DNA from 4 places in the Priestia sp. BR_2 genome. Region 1 is predicted to be linked to each of the others. Evidence: riboswitches for the same ligand, from Rfam matches in the RefSeq annotation. Region 1 holds a riboswitch; each other region holds the start of a gene.
The links. Region 1 has a riboswitch for cyclic di-AMP ahead of RB298_RS21785 (C40 family peptidase). Riboswitches for the same ligand answer to the same signal wherever they lie in the genome.
Positions count from the first base shown of each region.

Region 2: it holds a riboswitch for cyclic di-AMP, as region 1 does, so the genes downstream of both, RB298_RS26435 (hypothetical protein) here and RB298_RS21785 (C40 family peptidase) in region 1, are expected to answer to the same signal.
Region 3: it holds a riboswitch for cyclic di-AMP, as region 1 does, so the genes downstream of both, RB298_RS05455 (APC family permease) here and RB298_RS21785 (C40 family peptidase) in region 1, are expected to answer to the same signal.
Region 4: it holds a riboswitch for cyclic di-AMP, as region 1 does, so the genes downstream of both, RB298_RS31350 (C40 family peptidase) here and RB298_RS21785 (C40 family peptidase) in region 1, are expected to answer to the same signal.

Region 1 covers NZ_JAVFHM010000281.1:34,445-41,781, reverse strand. The annotation lists gene motA (flagellar motor stator protein MotA) at 1-224, opposite strand, end outside; gene RB298_RS21805 (hypothetical protein) at 416-709, shown strand; gene RB298_RS21800 (4a-hydroxytetrahydrobiopterin dehydratase) at 817-1,131, shown strand; gene RB298_RS21795 (c-type cytochrome) at 1,232-1,588, opposite strand; gene RB298_RS21790 (GNAT family N-acetyltransferase) at 1,750-2,250, opposite strand; gene RB298_RS21785 (C40 family peptidase) at 2,757-3,230, opposite strand; cyclic di-AMP (ydaO/yuaA leader) riboswitch at 3,235-3,370, opposite strand; gene RB298_RS21780 (hypothetical protein) at 3,717-4,544, opposite strand; gene RB298_RS21775 (M1 family metallopeptidase) at 4,556-6,547, opposite strand; gene RB298_RS21770 (YwhD family protein) at 6,695-7,213, shown strand; gene RB298_RS21765 (stalk domain-containing protein) at 7,305-7,337, opposite strand, start outside.
Region 2 covers NZ_JAVFHM010000305.1:173,983-181,319, reverse strand. The annotation lists gene pruA (L-glutamate gamma-semialdehyde dehydrogenase) at 1-916, opposite strand, end outside; gene RB298_RS26440 (proline dehydrogenase family protein) at 1,115-2,035, shown strand; gene RB298_RS26435 (hypothetical protein) at 2,185-2,649, opposite strand; cyclic di-AMP (ydaO/yuaA leader) riboswitch at 2,786-2,958, opposite strand; cyclic di-AMP (ydaO/yuaA leader) riboswitch at 3,498-3,666, shown strand; gene RB298_RS26430 (hypothetical protein) at 3,796-4,206, shown strand; gene RB298_RS26425 (potassium-transporting ATPase subunit F) at 4,359-4,433, shown strand; gene kdpA (potassium-transporting ATPase subunit KdpA) at 4,463-6,142, shown strand; gene kdpB (potassium-transporting ATPase subunit KdpB) at 6,165-7,337, shown strand, end outside.
Region 3 covers NZ_JAVFHM010000139.1:59,927-67,263, forward strand. The annotation lists gene RB298_RS05440 (carbohydrate ABC transporter permease) at 1-413, opposite strand, end outside; gene RB298_RS05445 (ABC transporter permease) at 424-1,401, opposite strand; gene RB298_RS05450 (molybdopterin-containing oxidoreductase family protein) at 1,759-3,837, opposite strand; cyclic di-AMP (ydaO/yuaA leader) riboswitch at 4,324-4,519, shown strand; gene RB298_RS05455 (APC family permease) at 4,686-6,512, shown strand; gene RB298_RS05460 (formate/nitrite transporter family protein) at 6,653-7,337, opposite strand, start outside.
Region 4 covers NZ_JAVFHM010000350.1:49,649-56,985, reverse strand. The annotation lists gene RB298_RS31360 (ROK family protein) at 1-425, shown strand, start outside; gene RB298_RS31355 (hypothetical protein) at 731-1,258, opposite strand; cyclic di-AMP (ydaO/yuaA leader) riboswitch at 1,521-1,654, shown strand; gene RB298_RS31350 (C40 family peptidase) at 1,658-2,134, shown strand; gene RB298_RS31345 (stalk domain-containing protein) at 2,255-3,529, opposite strand; gene RB298_RS31340 (2Fe-2S iron-sulfur cluster-binding protein) at 3,752-4,141, shown strand; gene RB298_RS31335 (AraC family transcriptional regulator) at 4,239-5,096, opposite strand; gene RB298_RS31330 (L-fucose isomerase) at 5,299-7,092, shown strand; gene RB298_RS31325 (class II aldolase/adducin family protein) at 7,117-7,337, shown strand, end outside.

The DNA.
Region 1 (7,337 bases):
TTGTCCATCAGATTCTGTTTCACGAAGGTCATTTTGACCAGCTTCGGAATCTTTTTCAGCTCGGATAACGGAAATCCGATGAATAAAGTTGCTGCCGTACCGCCAAGAATGATTAGATAGGCTGCCGGGTTATACAAAGCGAGAAGGGAGGCACCTTTAAGAATCATGCCCACCAGTACCGCGACGATACCGATGATTAAGCCTATAATTGTTGAAATTTCCATACCACACCTCATCCGTGAGAAATAAAATAACGAATCCATTCGTCAGAACGGCTCTCATGGAGAACCGGGCCCCTTTTGTGGGGCGTTATCCTATTTATCGTCATGTCGGGCTTTTTTTTTTAGTTGTAATTTCCGGTATAATGGAAGGAAGGGAAACGAAGCTTAGTACGGTAAGGAAAGGAGTGATTGAGATGGGTGTGAAGCACGGAAGGGATTACGGCGAAATCCTCGCGGAATTGACCGAAGCCGTCGGGCGAATTTCCGACAGCTACGTTTTCTTTGAAATGGAAGCGGAGGATTGGGGCAATCTGGGCGAAGCCGAGCGGAATGAGGTTCATGAGGCGCTGGCGGAGGATTTGTTCTATGCGCTGGGCACGGAGCCGGTGATTAGCGTCGGCAGCGGCGTGGTCATGCATGACCAGAATAACCATCGAATACATATTTTGATCGGTGAAGAAGAGTTGGCCTTTGTGGCTCTTGTGTAATCACTCCAGTTATCAACGGAAACAGGGCAGAATAGAATAGATGACAGAAGCCCATACACGTGTCAGTCGGCTTTACGATAGGTTTTTTTCGGGGAGGAAGATAAAAGATGCTTTATACGCAGCAAGAAGTAGAGGCTCATCTGGAAAAGCTTGAGGGTTGGGAATTTGAACAAGGGAGATGGATCGTCAGGAAGTATACCTTCTCCTCCTTCATGAAGGGAATCGCTTTTGTTGATGAAGTGGCAGCTATTTCGGAAGCTTTCGGACATCACCCCTATATCACCATAGATTATAAAGTCGTTACGCTGCGTCTCACTTCCTGGGACGACGGCGGCATTACGGCTGTGGATATTAAGGAAGCGCAGCAGTTTAACGAGGCCTACGAGAAAAGCCGTTCCAAGGACGGCAAATCAGGACAATAGACGGGAGACGGATCCATCCGGTCATAGCTCCCCAATATGTAAAAACACGCTTGCGCCGGGAGGTTCTCCAGGTTCAAGCGTGTTTTGCGTATAAGCTGATTTATTTTTTCTCAGCAAGGTACAGCGCGATGTTTGCGATTTCGTCAGGCTTAAGTTGATCCTTAAAGGAAGGCATACCCTTACGGCCTTTGGTTACAACGTTGAAGATCGCGTCCGCATCCATGTGTCCGCCTACTTGATTCAAAGCCGGTCCAGCGCCGCCTTGAAGTTGGTCACCATGACAGCTGATGCAGCTTGCTTTCAGTGTGGCTTCGGCTGCGGCAGCATCCAGAGTCACTTCCGGCATAGTCGGCTTCTCTTCCTGAGCTACCTGTTCCTTGCCTGGGAGCGTAAACATCAGCGCAATAGCCAACGCACATGCGACGAAGAACAATCCGCTCATGATCCATTTTTGCATCGTCATATCGTCCCTTCTATGTATACTGCACTTTTGCACTTGTCTCCATTATAAACCAACATCCATAGACAGCATAGCCAGTTGTGACAAAAAAAGCAACTATACCGCGCGCCTTCATAAAAAGTACACAAAATTGTGCTTTTTCATATAGACAAAGATTACTATTCCTCATTTGCCGGAGGCTCATACACCATGCAGTGGAAAAGGGCGTTTCCCGTCGGTGTAAGGCGCTCGTACGTATCGGTGATATGAAAGCCCGCCTTTTCGTATGCACGGATCGCGCGCTCATTCCAGGTCATTACCTCCAGGTCGATCTCATCGGCAGGCCGCCTCCGCCTCGCTTCCCGGACAATCGTCTGCATAAACCGTTTACCCATTCCCCGCCCGCACCAATCAGGCCGCATGCCCAGCCCGATCCGCGTAACCTCATGCATCGGAAACAGCTGGGCAAATCCCCATAGCGTCTTCCGTTCATCCAAAATCGAAATGTACTGTTCCCGGCGGATGTCCGGATCCCCAAACTCGATCTCAAGCCCCTTCATCTGCTCCCAGGGAAGAAAACCGTAAATGTTATAGGGAGGAGGATAGGTCCAGGCGCATATTTCTTTCGCGTGCTCTTCACGCATGACCACCGTATGAAATGAAATCGGTGCTGCATCCATTGGCAAAGTCCCCCTGTCATAATTACAAATTAAATTATACCCCATTTCTCAAACATTCTAGCCGCATTCAAAAAGCCCGTCCAAGAGAAGTAGGTCTCCTTTGACGGGCAAACGGATATGTATGGGCAGGACGAGGATAAGACATCGAAGCTTAGGAGGATTCTCCGGTCGACTTTTCATACTGATCATTGCTCATGATGCGTTCGGCATCTACGTATCGCTGCTCGTAGTAGTCCTCAGAAAATAAAATCAATATTTTTCCATTAGGGTGTTTAATGAAGGGAGAGGAGGGTATATAAAGGGTAGAAGATGCAATGACTTGAGGAAGCGAAGAGAATTTGCATAATAATTTTCTTTTTTTCTCGAAAAGTGGGAACTTTTTCGTTGTCCCAAACGTTATAAAGGTATACACAGAGCAGACAAAAGAAAAAGCCGCTGGATGAGATCGGCACAATCTCATACGCCCAGGGCTTCTTGTAAAGGATAAATCAATGAAGTTCCAATAATTAATTGTAGTTCACAGCTACAGACTTGTACGTAGACTGACTCATGACTCGCTTAGCACCTACGTATCGATTGGCGTAATAGCTCTGGCTCAGCGGACTAATGATGACACCGCGCGAGGATGAGGAATGAGCGAATTTGCCGCCCCCAACATAAATACCCACATGAGATACACCTCTGCCGGATGTGTTGAAGAACACGAGATCGCCAGCTTTCAGCTTGCTCTTGGCTACGGCCGTACCGACTTTGTATTGAGCTCCAGACGTGCGCGGCAGGCTTAGACCAAGTTTCTTGTAGATATAGCTGGTGAATCCGGAGCAGTCAAAACCATTCGTTGTGGTTCCACCTGTTTTATAAGAGACACCAATGGCTGGTTTGATTGCAGTATTTAATTTGGAATCGGCGAAAGCGCTTCCGGTCCCTAATGTGAGTGCGAGGGCCAGGCCTAGAGAAATGGCCGTTAACTTCTTTTTCAAAACAAAAAGCTCCTTCCATTGCCTGCGAGGTTAGCTTAAGGGTTCGGTTGAAGGTCCCCTATGATCCCTCTCTTGCGAGATCAATTCACCCAAAACGGATCCCCCGCTTCCCAATCATGGGAATTCGGCTCCTTAAAATGTTGATGAACCCATTCATAGACGTCTGACGTTCCAACATGCTTAACGAAATTACATAGTTCCAGCAAAAAGTTACAGTAAAGATGACAAAGTTGTTACTAACATATTCGTTATTTTAGCAGAGTATTAACAATTTGGCAAATGAGGAAAGCTCATTTTTATACAAAAAAACCTGTCACCATCATGCGGGATCAGGTTTTTTTGTAATTTGGCCATCGGAAAATGTAATATTGAGGAAAAATAAGCTTCTATTCTTTGTAAAATCAAGTCCGAGAGAGAAATGTGTCGCTTCCGATTACAGCATATTTACGAGCTTGTTTATCATATGATGGTAACGAAATGTAACGATTAGGCATGCTGCGAGGAAGAATCCCGCCACAAATGGTATTGGGCGGAAATTACCCAAATTTGGAAGAGTCCATTCAGAAAATAAGAGGCTTGCTGAATAATCAAGCCAATCAATCCCGCCCAGAAGAGCGATGCCGAGCTCAGGAGCAAAAGAATGACGCAGGCCGATCCGCCAACGGTAAGGGATAACAGCACAGCCGTGCCCAGTCGGCGGAAGAGCGCAAGAACGGAGCTGATCATGCCGGAATTGTCCGTACGGCCGAATTGCATATAGAGCAATAACAGGCGAATCAGATAGGCGTACAGAAACCAGCCGGCTGCATGAGGCAGCGCATGAAGCAGCAGAACCGGCTCATGGATCCCGTTCAGCAGGATCGGAAGGATTTTGGGCAGAATCCAGTATCCGGGCACAAAGGTAAGAACAAGTTCGATCAGATAAAATACCGTAACGGGCTTCCATAGCTTCTGCATGCCGGTGAAGAAGAATAATCCGCGCTCGCCCTTGGCCTCCTGGTGGAGGTTATAGAAGATGCCTGCCCGAATGAGCGGGGTACATACCATCCGGATCAGGAGCAGAGCGGCCAGAAGCCAACCATAGGTATGGACCGTGCCGCTTAACGATAGACTCATCTCGCCCTCGTAGAAGAATAACAGGCGACTAAGCTCGTTAGGGGCAGAATCCGGATACCGCATCAGCAGGGGGACGACTGCCGATTTTACAAGCCGGTACAGGCAATATCCCCACAGCATGCGGTACAAGAACAGCAGAATGGAGACGTATAATTGGTCTTTAACACTGATCCAACCTTGGCCTGCATAACTTTTCATGTGCTCCCCCCTCACCATGACAGGCTGCCGAACAACGTCTCCACAAGCTTGGTAATACTGAGATTCCAGCGTGTGACCACCTTCGGATCCATTCCTGCCTTCATATAGTTATTGATGTGTCTATTCTCCAGAACGATGGAGTATTTCGGATCAACCATGGCCCAGGCGAGCGGGGTGCTGTACTCCAGGGTGTACGTAACTTTTCCGTCCTTGCCGCTCCAGGTTCGCTCCACCGTTTTGCCGTCTTCAAAGGCGAACACGATAGGCACATCGGTTATATCTCCGTCCTTGCTCGTAATCTTGACCGTGGATTCATACCGCGGATGGTCTGACGTGCCTTTATTTTTGGTTTTGATCACATCGATGGCGACGTCGGCCATTTGGCTTCCATATACATATTGGTCAAAATACGATTGCCAGGAGGTTTTGCTTACTTGCTCGACGACTTTCTGAAAATCAGACGTGGTTGGGTGCTTGAAACGGTATTTCTGGGCATAGGTATGCATGATTTTCCCCATCATCTGTGGACCGACCTGCCGTTCAATGCCTTGCAGCACCAGCTTGCCTCTCGTGTAAACATTCAGCGCGTAGTTCTCGTGTGAGCTGTATTTCCAGGACTCCATCTTCAGCGGGGCAGGGGAGGTAATCGATGCTCCTTGAGCAGCGGTGTTGGAGGTAATGCCGTATTCTTTCTCCATCACTCTTTCTTCTGCATAGGTTGCAAAGGCCTCGTCCAGCCACGCTTCCTCAAATTCGTTGCTTGCGATCATTCCGTAAAAATATTGGTGGGCGATCTCGTGAATGACGGTCCGTTCGAGCTCATAACCCGGCGAATCGTTCTTGGCCCCGAAGGCCGTGACCAGCGTCGGGTATTCCATGCCGCCTGCACCGTTGCCCGACTCCGGCGGGACGACGATGGACAACGTGGAATAAGGATAGGTTCCGTACCATTTACCAAACGAAGCCAGTGCCGACTTGGCGGCATCAAAGTAACGGTCCTTCAGGTCTTTATGGGCCGGATCGAGATACAGCTTGATGCGGACGCCCGGCACGCCCGGTGCCGAGAAGGCCTCCTCGGCCGTGACAAAGTTGGGCGAGGCCGACCAGGCAAAATCATGCACATCATCGGCATAGAATTGATAAATTTTTTCCCCGTTCGACTTTTGGGCAGGCTTGGTCGGGAATCCGGTCGCGGCAACAATGTAATTCTCGGGCACCCGGATGCGAACGCTGTAAATGCCGAAGTTGGAGTAGAACTCGGAGTTGCCGTGGTATTGATGAAGATTCCATCCTTCCTCGGCTCTTCCGCGAAGTCCGGCCGGTTCATAGACCGATACTTTAGGAAACCATTGGCCAGCCATAATAAAATTCTCGGTGGTACCCATGCGCGCGAATATTTTGGGAAGCTCGACTTCAAATTCCATGTGAATGGTGATGCTCTCCCCGCCCTTGATGGGTTTGGGCAATCTTAGTTTGACAAGGCTGTGATCCTTGATGTTCCCGTCATCGGGTTGGACGAATTGAAGGCGATGGGTAAGGGCCAGTCCTTCCGTCGTTTTCACATTGGTAATGGTCATGGAGCCGTACCCGTCGTCCGGCATGGGGTCGGAACGAAGCCTGCCGCCCGATTCCTTCATAAAGGTCGTTTCATCGGAAGCAAAGGCATTGGGATACAGATGAAAGTACAGCTCATTTACGCTTTTTTTGCCTGGGTGAGTCCAAGTGAGTGTCTGCTTGCCCTTAAGCTTGTTCTCCTCAGGCTCGTACCGAACATCCATGTGATATTCCACCAGCCGGTCGCTTAGGGCCGGAGCGGGAGTATCAGGCTGCACCTTAGGCGGTGAGAGCGGGGCCTTCTCCACGGCAGAGGCAGAGGGCTTGCCCGCATTTGGGGCAAGGACAGACGCTGAGGACCCTGGATTCAGAAATATCGGCATCGATCCTGCAAGCAAACCAAGGGCAAGCAGGGATGATAGAAAGACTTTGGCACGTGGTGGGACCATATCGAACAACCTCCCGTTGACAAGCATCTAGTGCATGTATATGTTTGCTTTTGGGGGATTATTAGTTAAAATAAAATTATTGGGACATGGTTATCAATTTAGCGGCTGATACGTGAGAATCGGCTCTGATATAGGAGGTCGGCAGCAGTGGAGAACGAAGATCAGAAGCAGGGTGCGAAGAAACCCATTGCGTTGAATATTATCAATAGCAAGAGTAAGCATAAGGGGTTTGGATCCGGCTCCATCGATCTGAACAGTTTGTCGCCTGTCATCATCGACAATGGCGAGGCGCGAGTGGATATTGGAGCCATGCATGCAAAGAGCAAGGTGGAGAAGGGCATCCGTTTCAGCATGAACCGGGATGAAGTGCCCAACGGACGCCAGGTGTGGATCGTGTGGGTAGCTGTAGACCGTACCGCGGAAGGACAGCATTATGCAGGCATGACCGCGTGCGAAATGTGGATCGACCATGAAGCACGGCGCGGCTGGAAAATCCTCGCCGACCATGTGAATAAAATGGATGCGGCGATGAAGCGCAAGATTATTCTGGATGGGCTTGGCGACGTGGAGAAGAAAGCGCTGCGCGAACTGCTGATCTCCCGTAACGAGGAATGGTGGAATGCCTCGCCGGAGGAGTTTAGAGAAGCTCTTCAAACAGCGGAATGATACCATAAATAAGCATTTTTCTAGATGCGGACATAGGAAAGACCGGTAGGATTCGTGAAAGAATCCGCCGGTCTTTTTGTGATTGTTACGGTTAGAATGGAAGGGCGTAGGTCAGCTTTTTCTT
Region 2 (7,337 bases), on a different contig from region 1:
CCGCAGCAAGGTCCAAATCGGCTTCGTTGTCCACGATGATGGCGTCTTTCCCGCCCATTTCGGCGATGACGCGCTTGATCCATCGCTGCCCCGGCTGCGTTTTGGCCGCACGCTCTTGAATTCGCAGTCCAACGTCGCGAGAACCCGTAAAGCTGACAAACCTGGTCAAAGGGTGATCCACCAAATAGTCGCCCACTTCCTGACCCGGACCAGGCAGGAAGTTAACGACACCCGGAGGCAGGCTGACTTCTTCCAGAAGCTGCACGAATTTGGCGGCTATGACCGGGGTGGTGCTCGCCGGTTTCAGCACAACGGTGTTGCCGGAGACGATGGCCGCCGTAGTCATACCGGCCATAATCGCGAGCGGGAAGTTCCAAGGCGGAATGACGATTCCGACGCCAAGCGGGATGTAATCGAGATGATTCTCTTCCTCCTCGTGGACCGTCAGCGGCTGGGGCGCGCTCAGGCGCTGCATTTCGCGGGCATAGAACTCCATGAAATCGATCGCTTCGGCCGTATCCGCGTCCGCTTCGGCACGCGTCTTGCCGGCTTCGAGGGTCATCAGCGCGGAGAACTCCAGCTTGCGCCGCCGCATGATTGCCGCGGCCTTGAACAGGTAGCGTGCCCGCTCGTTCGCCTCGGTGTGCTTCCACGTCTCAAAAGTACGCGCCGCCGTCTGAATGGCTTGCTCGGCAAGCTCGGTATCCGCTTGGGACACGACGCCGATGACTTGGCGCTTGCGCGACGGATTGACCGACTTTGCGGTACGCTCCGTATGGATTTTGGCACCGCCGATAACCAAGGGGTACGATTGGCCAAGCTCGGCTTCGACCCCGGATAACGCCGCATCGTATAACTTGTTGTTCCACTCGTTGTTGAAGTCCATAAATGGTTCGTTCCGAAAAGGTGCTCGCATGGGGAGGCCCCTCCTTAACATGATATGAATCGAAGCTTCAGGCCAATGGTCCAGCTGCGGATCGTCATGGTGGCATGGTTAGGATCTCCTGGTGAAAACCTCTATTTAAATATGTATGTCTTCCTGCATGCCGTCATGATTTTTGCATATGAGTTAGATAGAGTGCATTTTGGTTTACCTGGCAAAGGGGGCGCGCGCATGGACGGAACCGAGCTGTACCGTAAAGTGATCCTGACGGTGTCCGGCAATAAACTCGTGAAATGGCTGTCGATCAAGTACGGCCGGAAATTGGCTGGCCGATTCATTGCCGGCGATACCTTGGATGAGGCGCTGGACGAAATCGAGAGGCTGAACGCGAAAGGCATTCTCGTTACGCTGGATCATTTGGGGGAGGGCATTACGACGCTGGATGAAGCGGCCGGGTACCGGGAGGAATATTTGAAGCTGGTGGAAGGGATTGCGAGGCGCGAAGTGCAATCGAACGTATCCTTGAAACCGACGCAAATGGGCATGGCCCTGGACCCCGAGAAGGCTTACGAAAACATCAGGTCGGTGGTAAGAAAGGCTAAAGAGCACCGCAACTTCGTTCGCCTGGACATGGAGGATTCGCCGTATACCCAGGCAACCATCGATATGACGCTCCGCCTTCATAAGGAGGGGCTGACCAATGTGGGGACCGTGATGCAGGCCTACTTGTTCCGTACGGAGGAGGACGTGAAGAATCTGTTAAGGGCCGGCGTTAATCTGCGGCTGGTAAAGGGCGCGTACAAAGAGCCGGGAACCATCGCCTTTCAGCAGAAGCGGGAGGTCATTGACAACTACAAGAAATTGGTCAAAATGCATTTCGACCAAGGAGCCTACGTCGCGATTGCCTCGCATGATGACAACATCATCGACTGGGTGAAGGTATTTGCCGAGCAGAGCCGCATAGACAAACAGGACTATGAATTTCAGATGCTGTATGGACTGCGAATGAACGATCAAGCAGCGCTTGCGCAGGACGGCTACCGTATCCGGTGTTATATGCCCTATGGAACGATGTGGTACCCGTATTTCACCCGGAGGTTGGCAGAGAAGCCGGCCAACCTGATGATGGTGCTCAAAAATATGTTCAAGTGAGCGGGATCCGATTGCAGAACCCCGTCAAAATGCCTGATGAAATAAGTGGCTTTTTGACGGGGTTCTTCATGGTTTCAAAAAACATCAGGCTGCTTAGAAGTGCCCGATCCAAAGGAAACGGGTACAGCAGCTCTCTGTAGCTGCTGCCCCTAGAAATGATAATACGCCTCCGAGCAATTCATAAGGAAGGAGCGCTCTAGCGGCAGTCCGCCTAAACGCTCTCGAGTGATGTGCCGATGCAGGTTGATCTCCAGATCGGCGAGGGCCGATACAGCAAGTTGCATCCGTGCGGGTCCCCACTGCTGCTGCTTTCGGGCATAGCGAATGGCCTCAGTCACGGACATGCCTCTCAGCCTTGAGAAGACGGATGCCCAGCGGACCAGGTCCGAAAATTCTCTCTTGCTTGGCAGGGCATATTCGACATATCCTGCCGCGTCTTTGCAGCTGACTTTGAACAAGCCGCAGTTCCAGCCATGATCGCTCCATGGGATAAAGCGTTCGGCCGAGCCCCGGTCGAAACGAAATATCTCCATATGGCGGATAGTCTCTTCACCTAATGCAGGCACTGCGGTTTCGATGACGGGTGTAAGCGCTGCCTCGATGAGTTTCGTCATGATATGATCTACGCTCCTTTATAAGAATGTTATATGCACGGCAAATAGGCCTGGTGAGCAGAGAAACCCCGCTCTCCAGGCCTATTTATGGTTAGAGCCCCAATTCCGGCGGCCGCTATGCCAAAGCTTGGATGGTATTCTCTCTCAACAACGCGCCTACGAGGTTAGCTGACGGATTCGGACTGAGAGCACCCTACCGCTGGGCCCTTCGATCCTAGGCGCAGCGGATTCACCCCATTCACCAATCGAAGACTGGTGACTTTGGTTCCCCCGTCTCCCGGTCTGTCGGGAGCTCGGCGTATCACGTGTTTCGGATAGATGGATGAATCATACGCCGGAGGAAACGAAAAGTAAATGACCGTATGGGACGAATAGATTCCGAAATGTGATGAAAACGGTAAAAGAAAACGCGTACAATCGGCCGTGTCATCTATTATCGTGGCAAAATCTCGGTATCTCGTTGGATTGCGATAAATAAGAGAAAACAAGAGAAATACATAGTATAGAGCAGTATTCGGAAGATAAAGACGAAATACTGCTTGGTTCCTGTTCGACATAACGCTAGATGTGTTTTTGCTCACATTTACATCCTGCGGGGCCGGACGTATGATACGAACTATGAATTGACGGTCATCAACGACCAAGGCATACGGGCAGCCGTTTCATGAAGGTCTAAAGGCAGTGTGAGAGCTGCCCCTAAGCCTTTATGGATCGATGGCGAAGGCACCATGGGCCTTGCTGAGATTTGAAGGTAGAGGCGACTCTCACCGCGTGAACCTCCTGTTGCTGTGCTGTTATGCCCAGTCTGGATGACAAGTCAATGGCTAATAGAATAACATGCTACTCGTTATTAATTTTCGCTGAGTCCTTGAATGGAAAAGGAACGGGGGAACCAGTCGGGAGATGAACCTGATCTCTCTGGGGTGAATCCTGTAGACAAGATAACGGTCTATGGGTAGGGCGACTCTCACGCCCGAATCCGTCAGCTAACCTCGTAAGCGTATCGAGAGAGGCAACGATTGTCGTGGACTTGGGCCACGGTGTATTTCACCGTGTCCTGTAAGAAGCCTGCGGGAAGAGTTCTTCTCTTTCCGCAGGCTTCTTTGTTGTTGCCTTCTCTTTCTGACCTTAGGAGGAGAAACGAAGATGGAGAAACCACAGGAATTCATCCTGGTATCCGCGCCGAACAAGGCCGGGGAGGAATTCGTCCGCCAGCTGATTCACAAACGTGTTCCGTTTGCGGCTATAGCCAACAACCGGGCTGAGCAGCAGAGGCTGCGAGAACTGGGCTGCAAACCCATCATTTTGATTGATACAAGAGACGAGCAGACCTGGATCATTCCCGAGTTTCCCGTCAGCAAGGTGTTTCTGTTCGAAAGCAGCTTGAATCTGTGCTGCCGCTACTTGCGGATCTGCCGGACATGGACCTCGGAGTCGATTTACGTGATCACCCATTCCGGCAATCCGCGCTTGATATACAAAGGGCTGGGTGCCGATGTGGTGCTTCATACGAATCATCATCAGGTGTCCTTTCTGATGGCATCCGTTATGAGCTAAGCGTTTGGACTGACGCCACAAGAGTTAGGGGAGGTTACATTCATGCAGGATTTAGTTATGGTGCTCATTTTGGGAGGAACCTACGGACTGCTCATGCTGTTTATGTCCTGGTGCGGGCGCGTGGTTTCGGAACCGGAGGCTGATCAGCCGTGATGATCATGTTGATATTCACGATTTTTATTTTTCTCTATTTGATTTATGCGCTGATTCACCCTGAAAAATTCTAGGGAAACGGCTGAAGGAGGAAGGCATCGTCATGGGCATTTTACAAATTGCCATCGTTATACTCGTTCTAGTGCTGCTGGTCAAGCCGCTGGGAACTTATCTATATCAGGTGTTTCGTTATGAAAGCAATGGAACGGACAGATGGTTCTCCTGGGCGGAGAAACCGATCTTTGCTCTGATCGGCTTGAAAGAACGCAAGGGGATGACATGGAAAGGATATGCCGTCAGCTTTGTGTTAACGAATATCGTGCTGGTTGCGGCGGGCTACTTGATTCTGCGGCTGCAGAAGGTGCTGCCGCTGAACCCGAACGGCATCGGCCATATGGAACCGACCTTGTCGTTCAATACGATGATCAGCTTCATGACCAATACGAATCTTCAGCATTACAGCGGGGAGTCGGGATTGTCTTATCTGGCCCAGATGGCCGTCATTACGATGATGATGTTTACGTCCGCGGCGACCGGGCTGTGCGTGGCGATTGCTTTTATCCGGGCGGTGACCAGCAAGGGCACGACCGTCGGCAACTTTTTTGAGGACTTCGTTAAGGCGCATACCCGGGTATTCATTCCGGCTGCTTTCATCATTGCGATGGTGCTGGTGGCGCTGCAGGTGCCGCAGACCCTGAAGCCTACGCTCAGCGTCACGACGCTGGAAGGAAGCGAGCAGCAAATAGCGGTGGGTCCGGTGGCTGCGCTCGAATCGATCAAGCATCTGGGCACCAATGGGGGCGGTTTTATGGGGGCCAACTCGGCGCATCCGTTCGAGAACCCGTCCCCGCTGACCAATGTGATCGAGATTCTGTCCATGTGGAGTCTCGGGGCGGCGCTTCCTTACACATTTGGTTTGTTCGCGAAGAGCCGTAAGCAGGGCTGGATCATATTCTCGGTAATGATGACCTTGTTTATCGGCTTCCTGTCCTTGAACTATGCCGCGGAAACCAACGGCAACCCGGCATTAAACCAGCTGGGCATCGACGCCTCGCAAGGCAGCATGGAGGGCAAGGAGGTCCGGTTCGGGATCGCCCAATCCTCCCTGTTTACGACGGTGACAACTGCGGCCACGACCGGGTCGGTCAACAACATGCATGATACGCTCACGCCGCTCGGCGGGATTTCGCCGTTGTCCCTGATGATGCTGAATTCCGTTTTTGGCGGAAAAGGCGTCGGGCTGATGAACATGCTCATGTACGCGATCCTGGCGGTGTTCCTGGCCGGTCTTATGGTTGGCCGTACCCCCGAATTTCTCGGCAGAAAAATCGAGGCCCGGGAGATGAAGCTGATCGCGATTGTCATTCTGGTACACCCATTGATCATCCTTGCTCCGACGGCGCTCGCGCTCATGACGGATGCGGGACAGGCGGGCATTGCCCATTCGGGCTTTCACGGCATCTCGCAGGTGCTTTACGAATACACGTCATCCGCTGCCAATAACGGCTCCGGGTTTGAGGGCCTTGCGGATAACACGCCGTTCTGGAACATCAGCACCGGACTGGTCATGCTGATCGGGCGCTATATTTCGATGATTGCCCTGCTGGCGGTGGGCGGCTCTCTGATGCGGAAGCAGTGGGTTCCCGAGACGCTCGGAACGTTCCGGACAGATAATAAGCTTTTTGCCGGCATTCTCATCGCGGTGGTCCTGATCATCGGTGCCTTGACCTTCCTGCCTGTGCTGGTGCTGGGACCGATTGCCGAGCATCTGACGATTCGTTAAATAGAAAAGGTGGCCTATTACCATGAATAATACGAGAAAAAAAGCGATGTCCCAAGAGATGGTCCGTCAGGCGCTGAAGGACAGCTTCACGAAGCTGAATCCCGTCCTGATGATGAGAAATCCGGTCATGTTTGTCGTGGAGGCCGGGACTCTGGTTGTGCTGCTTATGACGATATTTCCGTCCTATTTCGGTACCGAGGGCAGTATCGGATTTAACCTGACCGTGTTCGTCATCCTGCTGTTCACGCTGCTGTTCGCAAACTTCGCAGAGGCGCTTGCCGAAGGGCGCGGCAAGGCGCAGGCCGATTCCCTTAAGCAGTCGAAGCAGGAAATGACGGCTCGCAAAGTGATGGAGAACGGCGGGGTACAATCCGTGTCGTCCACGGCTCTGCGCAAAGGAGATATCGTGATGGTCGCGCAGGGCGAGATGATTCCCGGGGACGGGGAAGTGATTGCGGGCCTTGCATCCGTTGACGAATCGGCGATTACCGGGGAATCCGCCCCCGTCATTAAAGAAGCCGGCGGCGATTTCAGCTCGGTCACGGGGGGGACCCGGGTTGTCAGCGATACGATCCGCATCCGGATTACAAGCGATCCGGGGGAATCGTTTATCGACCGGATGATCTCGCTGGTCGAAGGGGCCTCCCGGCAGAAGACGCCAAACGAAATTGCGCTGAATACGCTGTTGATCGTCTTAACGCTGATCTTCCTGATCGTGGTTGTGACGCTGGCACCGATCGCGAAGTATCTTGGCATCGAGTTGACCGTTCCGGTGCTGATCTCGCTGCTGGTATGTCTGATCCCGACCACGATCGGGGGGTTGCTGTCAGCGATCGGGATTGCCGGCATGGACCGGGTAACGCAGTTCAACGTGCTGGCGATGTCCGGCAAAGCGGTTGAGGCCGCCGGTGACATCAACACGATGATTCTGGATAAGACGGGTACCATTACGTTTGGTAACCGGATGGCCAGCCGGTTGATTCCCGTCGGCGGCGAGTCGCTGGCATCGGTGTCCCAGTGGGCCGCGGTGAGCTCGCTGCAGGATGAGACGCCGGAAGGACGGTCGGTGTTGGAGCTGCTGAGGAAGGAAGGTTTCGCAGTGGATGAGGGCATGGCGGATGGGGCGGAATTCATCGGATTTAAGGCGGAGACCCGGATGAGCGGCATGAACCTGAGGGATGGCCGGAAAGTCCGC
Region 3 (7,337 bases), on a different contig from region 1:
ATCAAACCGAGCGAGCGGATCAGCAGATAGGTTGGGATCAGGCCTCCGCCGAAATACATCGTGAAGACAAAGAACACCATGTAAAATCCCCTGCCGATCAAGTAAGTACGCGTCATGCCGTAGGCTAGAAGGGCTGTCATGAAGATGGAGGCCACCGTACCGATGACTGCCCGGCTGATCGATACGGCGAATCCGTTCAGCAGCCGGCTGTCGCCCAAAATAATTTCGTAATTTTGCAGGGTAAACTCCCGGGGCCAGAAAGTAATGCCGCCCTTGGCGGTATCGACGCCCACATTGAACGATACAACGATGGCATTCCAGAACGGGTAGAATGCCGAGAAAGCAAGCAAGGATAACAGACTATAAATGATGACCAGCATCAATCGGTCGCTAAAGCTGAGTCTTCTTAACATACAGAGCCCCCTACCATAAACTATTGCCGGACCTTCGGGCGATGTAATTGGCGATGGTGAGCAGCCCGATGCTGATAATGGCTTTGAACAATCCGATGGCCACGCCGTAGGAATAACGGTGACTGCCGATCCCTACCCGGTATACGTAAGTGTCGATAACGTCCGATACCGGCCGCAGAACGGGATTGGTCGCCAGCAGCAATATATCTTCGAAGCCGGCATTGAGCAGGTTGCCGATGGCCAGAATCATAAAGATGACCACGACCGGCATGATGGAAGGCAGGGTAATAAGATAAATTTGCTTGAACTTACTCGCCCCATCCATATCCGCAGCTTCATACAGATGCGGATCTACACTTGCGATGGCGGCCAAATACACGATGGAGCCGAATCCGATCTCCTTCCAAACGTTGGCCGAGATGAGAATCGACAGGAAATACTCCTTGAGGGACAGGAAGTTGATAGGCTCCTGGATCGTGCCGATTTTTTGAAGGAGCATGTTGACGCTTCCGTTCTCCGTTGCCAGCAGGGCCGTCGTAAGACCCGCTACGATAACCCAGCTCATAAAATGCGGGAGGTAGGTAATCGTCTGAACGACCCGCTTGAAGAACATGTGACGGACTTCGTTCAGCATTAGGGCGAGAATGATCGGAGCCGGAAAGCCTATAAAAAATTTCAATAAGCTGATCACGATCGTGTTGCGGATCAAGCGTTCGAATTCCGGCGCGGCAAAAAAAGCCTCAAAGTGCTTCAATCCGACCCAGGGATTCTCCCAAATTCGCGAGCCCGTAAACAGGTTGTAATCCATAAAACCCGTCAGCACCCCATACATGGGCAGATAAGAAAAGATCAGGACGAGGATGATGCCCGGAATGACCATCAGCTGGACATCCCATTGCTTCATCAAGCGCCACAGCAAGCTCCGGCTGTAAACCCGACCCTTCGGAGACAACCCTTCAGGCTGCGGTTTCGATGCGGTTGGGGACATATTCTTCCTCCCGTCTATCTAAATTCATTCGTGCTTTTAGCATTTGCCCCGTTCATGTGAATTGGTGGGCCGATTACCGCTATGCAGCGGGCTTAAGGACATTCTACCTTTGACAATTGTGTGAAACTATATAACAAACCCGCGATTTTTGATACTTCGGACGGATTCTGGCTCTTGACAGTTCCGCAAAAAGTATAAGAAATGCCGTCAATGAAAAAGACCTGTAAGATCAGTAGGATCTTACAGGTCTTTTTGTTTCACGTTTCACGTTTGCAGTATGCAAAAAGAAGCCCAAAAGGGGCCTCTTCTGCTTTATCTGTCCTTTGGCCATCCATCTGCAAGGGTGGGTCTATCGCTTTACTGCTTCCGCCTGACCTCGACCACCGTCGAGAAGAAGGTAGCCCCTTCGCCCATGTCGGACAGCCTGTCCGGCGTAAGGGCATTGGCGCGCTGCTTGCGGCCCTCGCCTTCCCACCACAGGCCTTGGCTGACTACGGTGCCCGGCAGCATTTTATCCGTCACCTTCGCCCGGACTTCATAGGTTCCGCGGTCATTATATACGATGACCATCTCGCCGTCCTGAAGCCCGCGTTCCTCCGCATCCGCAGGGTGAATCTGCAGGGCCGGCTCCTTCTCCAGCTTCTGATGCTTCTCCACGTTCGCAAAGGTCGAGTTCAGGAAGTTATGGTTCGGCGGCGAAATGAACATGAGCGGGTATTGATGACCGCGGCCGCGCCTTACCCCGTCATATCCTTCCTTCAGCGGCACGTAGGTCGGAAGGGGCGGCAGACCTGTTTCCTCCAGCTGCGCAGAGTATAACTCGATGCGTCCCGAAGACGTCGGCAAACGATCCAGATACGTGTCAAGCGGCGTCATATCGAGCTTCACATGGCGCTGTTCCCTCAGCTTGTCCAGCGTGACGCCGTTTAGATAAGGGTTATCCGGGAAGTCGAGCGCTCTTGCGATCATCTCTTCCTCGGTCTCATGAAAAGCCGGTTCCTGGAACCCCATAGCCCGTCCCAGCATGGAGAACAGCTCTACGTTGCCCTTGCTCTCCCCAAGTGCCGGAATGACCGGCTCCTGCAGCTGAACGTACTGATGCCAGTAGGAAGCGTACAGGTCCGTATTCTCGAACGAGGAGGTTGCCGGGAGCACGATATCGGCATACTTGGCCGTATCCGTCATAAACAGGTCATGCACAACCGTAAACAGATCTTCCCGTGCAAACCCTTCCCTGATCCGCTCGGTATCGGGAGCCACAACCAGCGGATTGCTGCAATAAACGAAGAGCGACTTAATCGGCTGTTCGGTCATGGCAAGCGCTTCGCCGATCCGGTTCATGTTAATGGTGCGCGCTTCGGGATTCGGCCGGAGATCGGGACGCTCAAGCGCGTCGCTATCCATGCTGTTGTAACCGCCGTTCGACTTGGCGGCCCCTCCGCCCCGCTTCAGCCATTGTCCGGTCAAAGCGGGAAGCGCGGCAATGCTGCGCACCGTCAAGCCGCCGTTGTCGTGATGCTGAAGACCGTTGCCGATATGGATGTAGGAGGTATCGGCCCGGCCGTAGAGCTCGGCCAATTTCTCGATATCCTCGATCGAGATGCCGGTAATGGAAGAAACGTGCTCCGGCGTGTATTCTTTGACGTGCTCGCGCAAGGCTTCATGACCAATCGTATACTTGCGGAGGAATTCCTCATTTACCATGCCGTCACGGAACATGATGTGCATGAGGCCGACGGCCAGCGCCGCATCCGTGCCTGGATACAGCGGAATGAACCAGTCCGCCCATTGCCCCGTCTGGTTCTTGTGGACATCGATCACAACGACCTTGGCACCGGCTTTGCGCGCTTTCTCTGCAATCACCATCTGGTGCATATTGGTGCTGACGATGTTGCCGCCCCAGACGAGGATGACGTCGGCTCGTACGGTGTCCTCCGGAACGGTTCCCCCATTAAACCCCATCAAGGATTTCCAGCCCTCATTGCCCGCGGAATTGCAGATCGACTGCTTCAGGCGGCTGGCACCCAGCCTGTTGAAGAACCTGCGGTCCATGCCGTCGACGCTCAATATCCCCATATTGCCGTAGAAGCTGTAGGGCAGGATGCTCTCGGAGCCGTATTCCTCGATCAAGCCCTTATAGCGTCCGGCTATCTCCTGAATGGCTTCGTCCCAGCTGATCCGCTCGAAGGCGCCCTCTCCCTTGGGACCTACTCTTCGCAGCGGATAGAGCACGCGTTCCGGATGGTACACCCGGTGTGCCATATTACGGACTTTATTGCAGATGGCTCCCTGCGTAATCGGATGCTCCGGATTACCGGTCACCTTGACGATTTTTCCGTTCTCTTTATGCAGCAGCAGGCCGCATGTATCGGGACAATCCAACGGACATACCGCCGGAAATACGCCGTTTTCCTGATGAATCATCGCTTGAGTCATTTCGTGCTTCCCCCTTTTGCTCGGCTGCATCATATCCCATTATCTTAAAAGAAAATCGGGGTTCCAGTAAAGTCATACATTTTTTTCTTAATCAGGTGATTCACTTTTCTTCCCCCCGGGTATATTCCTATCAAGAGCAAAGAAGAGGAACCCAGACCCTTTCTCTTCCTTGCCGAATCATGGACCACTCCCAAAAAAATTCGCCATGCCAGTGTCTCCTCCCCCGAGACCGGCATGGCGAATTTGTTTATATGGCATCCTCCCAGTGACCGATGTTCCCCGCGACTAACCTTCCATATTATAGAAACTCGTGATTTTCGCAGAAAACATGCAAAATAAAAAGCCAGTCAAAGCCACGTCATTATGTAAGCGCTTATCTGTCATTTTTTATAAATAATTTTGTTCGAATGCTCGTTGGAGGATGTTTTACAAACGATTGGAGCAGGCGTAATATACTATTCAGCTTCGAAAACATTCTTCATATTCACATGACATTCGCTTAATTTCCTTGATGGAAAGCGGGGGAACCAACCGTATGGAAGGATACCTATAGGATCCTTCAACCATACTAAGGGGTGAATCCTGATTCCATCGCGTACGTACGCCGCGATGGAATCAGGTAGGGCGACTCTCACCGCCCGAATCCGACAGCTAACCTCGTCAGCGTTGATCGGGAGGGTTGTGAACTTGTGATCAAACACAGGGTTCTACCCTGTGTTTTTTGTTTGCCAAAAATCAGCATAGGAAGGGTGACCGCTCCTATGTCCAGCATATAAAAAACACCGATAGAAGTCCGTTCAGGGAGCTTCTACCATGAACTTAATCTTAAGCGGCGGTGAAAAACAACCATGTTATCCTCAATCAAGCGCTTCCTCATCGGAAGACCGCTTAAATCGACGGAATTAGGCGAACAAAAGCTGAATAAAACCAAGGCGCTGGCCATCCTGTCATCCGATGCGCTATCGTCCGTGGCCTATGGCCCGGAACAAATCCTCATTGTGTTGATGACCGTCGGGGCAGCTGCCTATTGGTATTCCATACCGATTGCCGTCGGCGTCCTGGTCTTGTTGCTGGCACTTATCCTGTCGTACAGACAAATTATTTTCTCCTATCCGCACGGCGGCGGCGCATATGTCGTGTCCAAACGGAATTTGGGCATGTACCCGGGGCTGGTTGCCGGCGGTTCCTTGCTCGTGGACTATATCCTGACGGTTGCGGTCAGCGTGTCGGCCGGGACGGATGCGATCACGTCGGCTTTTCCGGAATTGCATGCCTATAATCTGCCGATTTCCATCGTGTTCGTTCTATGCTTGACCGTATTGAATTTAAGAGGGGTTACGGAGTCGGCCTCCATACTGGCTTATCCGGTTTACCTGTTCGTGCTTGCGTTATTCATCCTGATCGGGGTAGGGATATTCAACATTGCCACAGGCCATGCGTCTCCGGAGCTTCATACGCCGATCGGCACGCCCGTAGCCGGGCTGAGCTTGTTTCTGCTCCTGCGCGCATTTGCCTCGGGCAGCTCCGCCCTGACCGGCGTGGAGGCGATTTCCAATGCCATTCCGAATTTCAAAGACCCGGCCCCGAATAACGCGGCCAAAACTCTGGTGGCGATGGGGTCGCTGCTGGCCCTGTTATTTTCGGGCATCGTTTTCCTGGCTTATTACTATGGGGTCAGTCCCAGCGAACAAGTCACGGTCGTTTCCCAAATTGCCGAGCATACCTTCGGGCGAAATGCGCTTTATTACTTCATACAAGGGACAACGGCCTTAATTCTGATCCTCGCCGCCAACACGGGGTATTCCGCTTTTCCCCTGCTTGCCGTCAATCTGGCGAAGGATAAGTTCATTCCTAGAATGTTCACCGTCCGCGGCGACCGTCTGGGATACTCGAACGGAATCATTATTCTTGGATTTTTCTCCATTCTGCTGCTGCTGGCTTTTGAAGGCAAAACCGAGCATCTGATTCCGCTCTATGCCGTCGGCGTGTTTATCCCGTTTACCCTCTCCCAGACGGGGATGATGGTGAAATGGATTCGCGAAAAGCCCGAAGGCTGGATCGTCAAACTGATCATTAACACCACCGGCGCATGCATCAGCTTTATCGTGACCATGATCTTCTTCTTTACGAAATTCGCCCAGGTGTGGACCGTGCTGATATTCCTGCCGCTGATCATCTGGATTTTCACCCGGATCCGCAAGCATTACGAGGCGGTAGCGGACCAGCTCCGGATTACGACCTGCGAGCCGGTTAAGCCGATTGAGGGGAATGTCATCATCCTGCCTGTGGCAGGAATCACGCATGTGGTGGAGAACTCGCTGAATTACGCCAAATCGCTGGGAGCGGGCCAAATCATCGCGGTGTACGTGCCGTTCGAGCGGGAGGAGGAAGTCGCCTTCCAGGAAAAATGGAAAAAGTGGCAGCCGGACATCCGGCTGGTAACGCTGCACTCGCCTTATCGGAGCATCATTCAGCCGCTGACGAAATTCATCGATACCGTGCAGCGCAAGGCCAGCGAATCCGACTATCAGGTTACCGTCGTCATTCCGCAGTTCATCCCAAAGAAGGGCTGGCATAATTTCCTGCACAATCAATCCAGCCTGCTCATCCGGGCACATCTCCTGTATCGGAGAGACGTGATCATCACGACGGTTCCCTACCATTTAAAAAAATAGCGGGCTTGTTCCCTGCTTGATTCATTACTGGGGACAGCCTCGCCCATCACGACAAAAAGCTGCGATCAACCGCTGCCTTTCATCAAGGACGGTTGAACGCAGCTTTTTCTTTAAGCCAGACGCTCGCCAGGCTTCCGGCATTAGGAAACATTCTGCGCCGAATGAACCTGTTGAGGAGCGCCGGCCGATGGCACAGGCGTCTGCTCGCCGCGCGGAGCGGCTGCGGCCTGTTTCTCCTGCTTTAAATAAACGGTTCCGTATGTCGCTCCCACAAATAACGCGCCGCCAACGAAATTGCCCAGCCATACCGGAATGAAGTTCATCAGATACTCGCCCCAGCTGTAATAGCCTTCAAAAATCGCGGCCGGGATGAGAAACATGTTGGCCACCACGTGCTGAAACCCGATGGCGACAAACGCCATGGTCGGAAACCAGATCCCGAGAATTTTGCCGCTCATCTGATCCGATCCGTAGGACAGCCATACGGCGAGGGCTACGAGCCAGTTGCACCCGATGCCCGACAGGAAGGCTTGCAGGAAGCTGTCGTCCAGCTTATGCCCGGCCATATCCACCAGTTTCTCCAGGTAAACGCCGCTGCCTGTCAGACCGGTCACATGGCCGAAGAAGTAAGCGACGAATAACGCTCCCAACATATTGCTGACCGTGACAAGCGCTAAATTTCGCATCATCTCCTTCGTGGAAATTCTCCTCTTGAATCTGGCCAAGGACACGGCCATCATGTTGCCCGTCAGCAGCTCCCCGCCTGCAAGCAGGACAAGAATCAATCCCACGGGGAATACCGCCGCGCCTATAAAACCGGCAATC
Region 4 (7,337 bases), on a different contig from region 1:
AGTGCAATTGCGGCAGCCATGGCTGCTGGGAGGTGTTTGCTTCAGGAACGGCCATCGGCCTGGCAGCATCCCATCGGATGCTTACCCAGACCAGCGTTATTTCTGAACTGGCCGCAGCCGATGGAGGCGTGAACGCCAGGCATGTATTCGAGGCTAAACGTCTTCATGACCCCGTCGCAGTGGAGGTCATCGATCGTGCCGTTTATTACATGGCGCTTGGACTGGTTAACGTCATTCACAGCTTCAACCCCGATCGCATCGTGGTTGGCGGGGGTGTGAGCAGAGCAGGCGAGCTCCTTTTCCCGCAGCTTCGGGAAATGACGGATAAGCTGGTCATGCCGTCTTATTTAGGAACCTACGAGATCGTTCCTGCGGGACTGCGGGACGATGTTGGCCTGGTTGGAGCCGCAGCCTTGTTCCAATAATACATTCGTAAAGAAAAGGCAACAAAAGCCGCCCTCAAGGGCGGCTTTCTGATTATTCATGAAGAGAGCGGGAAACGGAGCGATCATATTTGCGTAAGCGAAGTCCGTAACTTGTGACAGGTGATAGGCGTAAACCGTGAGCCGTCATCCGTTTTCACTGGAGTCGAGTTTTTGGTTTCCTATTAGGTTTGTTTGTATCCGACAAACAATAAGCGGTTGCCCGCACTTTCCCGCCCGCCGACGGAATCCGCCGGCTCCAAACCCGCACGCGAGGCGGCCTGCAGGCTTGGAGCCGGCGGCTTCCGCTACTCCATGTATTTTGATGCGTCGAACGTAATCATGCTCGTATGGTTGGCATGCTCGATCAGTGAGGAGAGCCTGGTCACTTCGCGTTCCTTCTTGCGCGCCTGCGCCTGATAAGCTTCCGGATCGTATAAGGCCACGTTAAACAGCGTTACGGCGCCATCTCCGCTTCCCCGTCCGCTCTGGCGCTCCAGCTTCTTGCGGGAGCCGAGATGGGCAAGCTGTCCGATATCGCTGCGCATTTGTTTGGCGAGCTCGATCGCCTCCATGATGGTCATGTCGGAGCCGTTCCAACTAATGGTCTGCGTCGTGTTGGAGATTGCCATCAGCAGATCCAGCTTTCTGTAATCCGCTGCGGCGGCTTCGATCTCTTCCGTAATGGCATCCACGCTGCGAGCAGGATACTCCGCCGTTTCCCCTTTTTCAATGATCGTGCTGCTGTTGTTCAAGCGTTCCGACATCAATTGATTCATGAGACGGTTGATTGCTGCCCGGACTGCCAAAGCTTCAGCCATCGTGATTTGACTCATAAGCGAAGGATCACCTCTTTGATTTCTTGTCTGAATATGTAAACGTTCCGAACTGCAAAAAAGTTGCATGCCCGTTAACAAAACGTCGCCGGAGGTTCGATGGAGTGTTACATAATTGTCATGAGTATGCGAGATGGCATAATGAAAAAACATGAAAATTTTCAGCCTATACGACATTGATTAACATATAGTGATAGATTTCTAGGATATTATTGACAGCATCCTTGCTTGTATACTATATTAAGAGAAGGTTACAAAATGTTAATGAATTTTGCCGAATTTCGTTTGTGAAAACGGGGGAACCGTCTTGGGTGAATTATTCTTGTACCATAGAGAGTATAGGGAACCTTCAACCGAACCCTTAGCTAACTCCGTAGGCATCGAAGGAGAGAACATATTTTGAAGAAATTTGTCATCACATTGCTTGGGTCTGCAATTATTTTTTCTTCAGGTGCCGTATCAGCTTATGCTGATCAACAACCGAATTTTCAGCATCAAGTGAAGCAATTGGTAGGAACGCCTTATAAATGGGGCGGAACAACGACAAGCGGATTTGATTGCTCCGGATTTATTCTGTATATGTTTAGAAATTTCGACATGGATCTTCCGCGCACATCCCAGAGTCAGGCTAAAGCCGGGGTTCATGTGGATCGCGAGGACCTGAGAGTCGGAGATTTGGTATTCTTCAATACAAGCGGAAGCGGCATTTCCCATGCGGGCGTTTACATTGGAGATGGACAATTTGCGCATGCTTCCAGCAGCAAGGGCGTAAGAATCAGCAAGCTTAGCGACTCCTATTACGAACCGCGTTATGTAACGGCGCGCCGTGTATTGAGTCAAGAGAACTATGCTAAACTGGTAGGAAGCGCGAGCTAATTGGAATACGCAGTTTAGAGTTCGATACATAACCGGAAAGCCTGACAAGAGATGATCTTGTCAGGCTTTCTTTTTTTATGGAAGATTATAATTTGGGATTCTGCGAAAAGATTCACTAGATTATTCCTTTACGACAGAGGCATTCACGGCGGCTTCCATGCCATTATTATAGGAACGGAACAAGCCCAGACGCCAGAAGGCGGCACCTTTCAGATCATAGCGCTTGGCCAAGCCGAGCTTATCGTCGACGGATGTGGCGGTTTCGCTGCTTAAGCTGATGCCGAGCAGGAGCTTCTGCTTAGGAACGCCTGCCTGAAGTGCCTGCTGAATGGCTTGGTCCACCAGACTGTTGGGTTCAGGAACCTGGGCTTTGGTGCCAACCGGATTGTACTGATACGCCATGACGATGAGATCATCGGCAAGGGAGGCCAGCGTCTTGTAATCATAGCCTTTATAGGCGCTGTTCAATGGCGGAACGGCTAAGGACAGAGCAATGTCGCTCGGCAATGCCGCTTTCAATTGCTTGACGTAATCATTAAGCAGCTTCTGCTGCTTCGCGGCATCCAGTTTAAAACCGAGCCCTTCGAAATCAAGCACCACGCCGCCGAATCCGTTATCCGCGACCGCGGTCGTGATGCCCTCAATGGACTTTTGGCGAAGGCTGCTGTCGCTGAGGACTTTGGTTAATTCGCCGTTTCCGTCCAAAGCGTAAACCATAAGGTACGGTTTAATCTCCTGATCCGCTGCATCCGCAACAATCGATTGCGGAGTCACGTCGCCGGCCGCCGCAGGCAGACGATACTCGTCGCCTTGAAGCGTAAACTGACCTTCCCGATCAATGCGGCTCCAGCCGAAGGCGACTGAATTCATGGATGCTACGAGATCCCGCTCTTGGAAAGATTGCAAAGCGTAAAAGGCTCTTAGATGCATTTCGCGCTGAGGCGACACGAGGGAGACCGTGCGAGTCGCCTGATTCCAGCCGACATTGACGCCGAATTGGCTGCTGAACGAGCTGAGCGGAATCAGAACGCGGCCTTCCCGCTGGACAGGGGGAGCGGCCAGCTTCACTTTTTTACCGTTGACGGTTGCGCTCGTGCTTCCGACTTGAAGCAGCACTTCCGTCGTTTGACCTTTCACCTCGCCAATGGCCTTCACCGTTTGCGTTTTGCTGTTCCACGCGATTTGAATGCCCAGCGCTTCACCGACCGTCCGGAACGGCACGTAAGTGACCCCTTTGTCTATCCTGGGAGCTGCATCGAATGTAAGCGCAACGTCATCCAGCTTTACCGAAATGGCAGGCGCAGCCAGTACCTGGCCGCTATGGGGAGCGGTTCCGAGCAGAGATAAGGCAAGAACGGCAGCGACGGCTGTTTTTCCTAATGGTTTATGCAGCATGCTATTGTTTTCCCTCCAACCCAATAAAATAATAGAATGATTCTCTTAGAATATGGGATTTGCTCTAGCATACGCTAGTATAGCAAAATTTTCATAGAGTTCCAATTGCATGATGTCATAGAATCGATAAGAGTAAGCATGTTGATTTTTTAAACTTTCCAGTATAATAATTGAAGGAATTCATACATAACCTGATGATTACATGCATAGGGGGATAAAGGCGTGTTTAAATTCTGGAAAAACAAAAAGGGCGGGAACAGCGGAGAAAAATCGTCGCTCCCGGCAGCGGAAGAGAGAATGGAAGCCGTGCCGGACCGGATCATCGAGCTTACGGGCCGCGAGGTTCAGCGCAGCGTGGCCCCTGTTCTGGGCATGACGGTGCTTGACTTGGCCGAGCGGAATGAGGTGGATTGGAACTCTTTTTGCAAAAGAGGGACATGTGCGCGCTGCCGCTGCATGGTGGTGGAGGGAATCGAGTATCTGTCCGAACCCAATCTGGCCGAAGAACGGCGCCTGGATCCGGAAGAAATCGAAGAGGGGTACCGTCTCGGATGCCAGAGCAGGATCGAAACGGTCGGCCCAGTCAAAATCAAGCATGCTCCATACTTTTGACGATATAGAAGGACATATGACAGTAATATATATAAAGCAGGCAGCCGTACCATTGCGGCTGCCTGCTTTATTGAAAGGAAAACAAACCAAAATTCCTTCACTCCACGGCCATTTTGCTCTGTTCCCGGAACGAGCTTGGCGTTTGACCGGTAATTTTCTTGAATAACATCGAGAAATACTTGTCGTTGCCGTAGCCGACTTGGGAAGCAACCTCGTGCACCGGCATTTCGGAATCCGCCAGCAGGCGCTTGGCCTCTTCAATCCGGCGGGATATCAAGTAATTGAAGGGGGAATCGCCGACTTCTTTTTTGAACAGATGGGATAAATAATGCTGGCTGACATACATCGTATCGGCAATGTCCTTGAGGCTGATGCTCTGGGTGTAGTTGGCGTCGATAAAGTGCTTGGTCCGCAGCGCGATTTCATTCTTGCCCTTCAAGGATTGGAATTGGTGTTTAACGTCCACGATGCGATAAATCACGGTAATCAATGACATCAGCAGGTTCGTGCTCAGCGTTTCATACCCCAGTACCTGCGAATCGCATTCGCGGAGGATCTCGGAAAGATAGCTCTCCACTTTATAAGCGTATTTCTCGCAGGATATGACCGGCTCGACATAGGCCGGCAGCAGCATCCCCTGAGGCACCCCTTCAATGTGAAGCGAATCCACGCCGCAATAGATTACCTTGAAAGGCCCGTCCGTGATGGATTTCTCCTCATGGGGAATGCCGGGGTTATAGATGGCGACATCGCCTTTGTGAAGCTCATATACTTTACCTGCTATGGTGAATTCTCCGCGACCTTCAACCACATAGATGATCTCGCAGAAATCGTGGATTTGGGGCGGGCCATAAAAGAAGTCCTCGTCCACGACCTGACCGGCAAAGAGCAGCTGCGGATTTTTGATGAAGCGGAAGTGATCGCTTTTACTATGCGAGATTTCGATTTTTGGCACGGTCTCGTCCCTCCTGAAAGCAGCATCCTTTTCCTATTATAATGCATATTGCTCCTCGATGCCGAAATCGTTTGCAACCCGTTTACGCATAGGTACACTGTCTTGCTGAAATTGGGGACCGATATAACAACATAGTGGGTTATCCTTGAGCCCGAATCAACTTACAATGATGTCATAATCCTTATAGGGAGGCGTGACATACATGACAATTGAAAACGATTACAGATGGCGGGACGGGTTTCCGAAAATCGGCATTCGCCCTACGATAGATGGCAGACGGAGAGGGGTAAGGGAATCCCTTGAGGAACAGACGATGAATCTGGCCAAGGCCGTCGCCGAGATGCTGACGAAAGAGCTTAAATATCCGAATGGCGAGCCGGTTGAATGCGTGATTGCGGATACTTGCATCGGCGGCGTTGCCGAAGCGACCGCAGCGGCCAAGAAGTTCAAGAATGCCGAGGTCGGCCTGACAATAACCGTTACGCCTTGCTGGTGTTACGGAACGGAAACGATGGATGCGGATCCTTCGCGTCCGAAGGCGGTATGGGGCTTCAACGGAACAGGGCGTCCGGGCGCGGTGTATTTGGCAGCCGTCTTGTCGGCCCATGCGCAGAAAGGACTTCCCGCATTCGGCATCTATGGCGAAGACGTTCAGGATGAAGGGGATACCCGCATCCCGGATGACGTTCAAGAGAAACTCCTGCGCTTTGCGCGGAGCGGGCTGGCTGCGGCCTATATGCGCGGACAATCGTACTTGTCCATGGGCTCCGTGTCGATGGGCATCGCCGGCTCGATCGTGGACGACAGCTTCTTCCAGGAATATCTGGGCATGCGGAACGAATATGTGGATATGAGCGAGTTTACGCGCCGTATGGAAGAAGGAATCTATGATCCTGAAGAGTATGAGAAGGCGCTTGCTTGGGTGAAGGAGAACTGTACGGAAGGACCGGATAACAATCCGGATCATCTGCAGAACAGCCGGGAGCGCAAGGACCTCGAATGGGAAACCGTCGTCAAAATGACGCTGATCACCCGTGATTTGATGATCGGCAATCCGCGATTGAAGGAGCTTGGTTTCGAAGAGGAAGCCCAAGGCCACAGCGCGATCGCTTCCGGCTTCCAGGGGCAGCGCCAATGGACGGATCACTCCCCGAACGGAGACTTTCTGGAGACCATCCTCAATTCCTCCTTCGATTGGAACGGCAGACGTTCGCCCTATATCGTGGCAACGGAGAATGACAGCCTGAACGGAGTCGGCATGCTGTTCGGATACCTGTTAACCAATACGGCACAGATTTTCGCGGATGTGCGGACGTACTGGAGTCCGGCTTCGGTAGAACGGGTTACCGGCTATAAGCTTGAAGGCAAGGCGGAGAACGGCATCCTGCATTTGATCAATTCCGGTTCGGCTGCACTGGACGGAACGGGCGAGCAGGAGCTTGACGGCAAACCGGCCATGAAGCCGTTCTGGGATATTACGGATGAAGAGGTTGACCGCACGCTCAAGGCCACGCAGTGGAGACCGGCTAACCTGGAGTATTTCCGGGGCGGCGGTTACTCGACCGACTACCTGACGCGCGGCGGCATGCCGATGACGATGTTCCGCCTTAACCTGGTGAAAGGACTGGGTCCCGTCCTGCAAATCGCCGAAGGCTATTCCGTGGATCTGCCGTCGGAGGTGCACGATACGCTCGATAAGCGTACAGACCCGACATGGCCAACGACTTGGTTCGTACCGAACCTCACGGGAGATGGAGCCTTCTCCAGCGTTTATGAGGTCATGAACCAGTGGGGCGCCAATCACGGCGTGATCAGTTACGGACATATCGGAGCAGATCTTATCACCCTGGCTTCGGTGCTGCGAATTCCGGTCAACATGCATAATGTGCCCGCTAATGAGGTGTTCCGTCCGCGTGCCTGGGGCATGTTTGGAACGTCCGATCCGGAAAGCGCCGATTTCCGCGCTTGCCAGAACTTCGGTCCTCTATATAAATAAGGTCATTCGAGAGGAGAACGAATCATGCTGAATGTAGAAACGAGAAACGAGCTCTGCAAATATGCCAAAAAAATCGTCGACAGCGGACTCGTTGTAGGGCCTGGAGGGAACATCAGCGCCAGGGCAGGGGACAAAATGTATTTGTCCCCGAGCGGCTTCGCGCTGGAGGAGATCGAGCCGGAGCAATGGATCGAAGTGGATATCCCGACGGGCGATATTACCGATATGGGTCTGCGGCCTTCCTC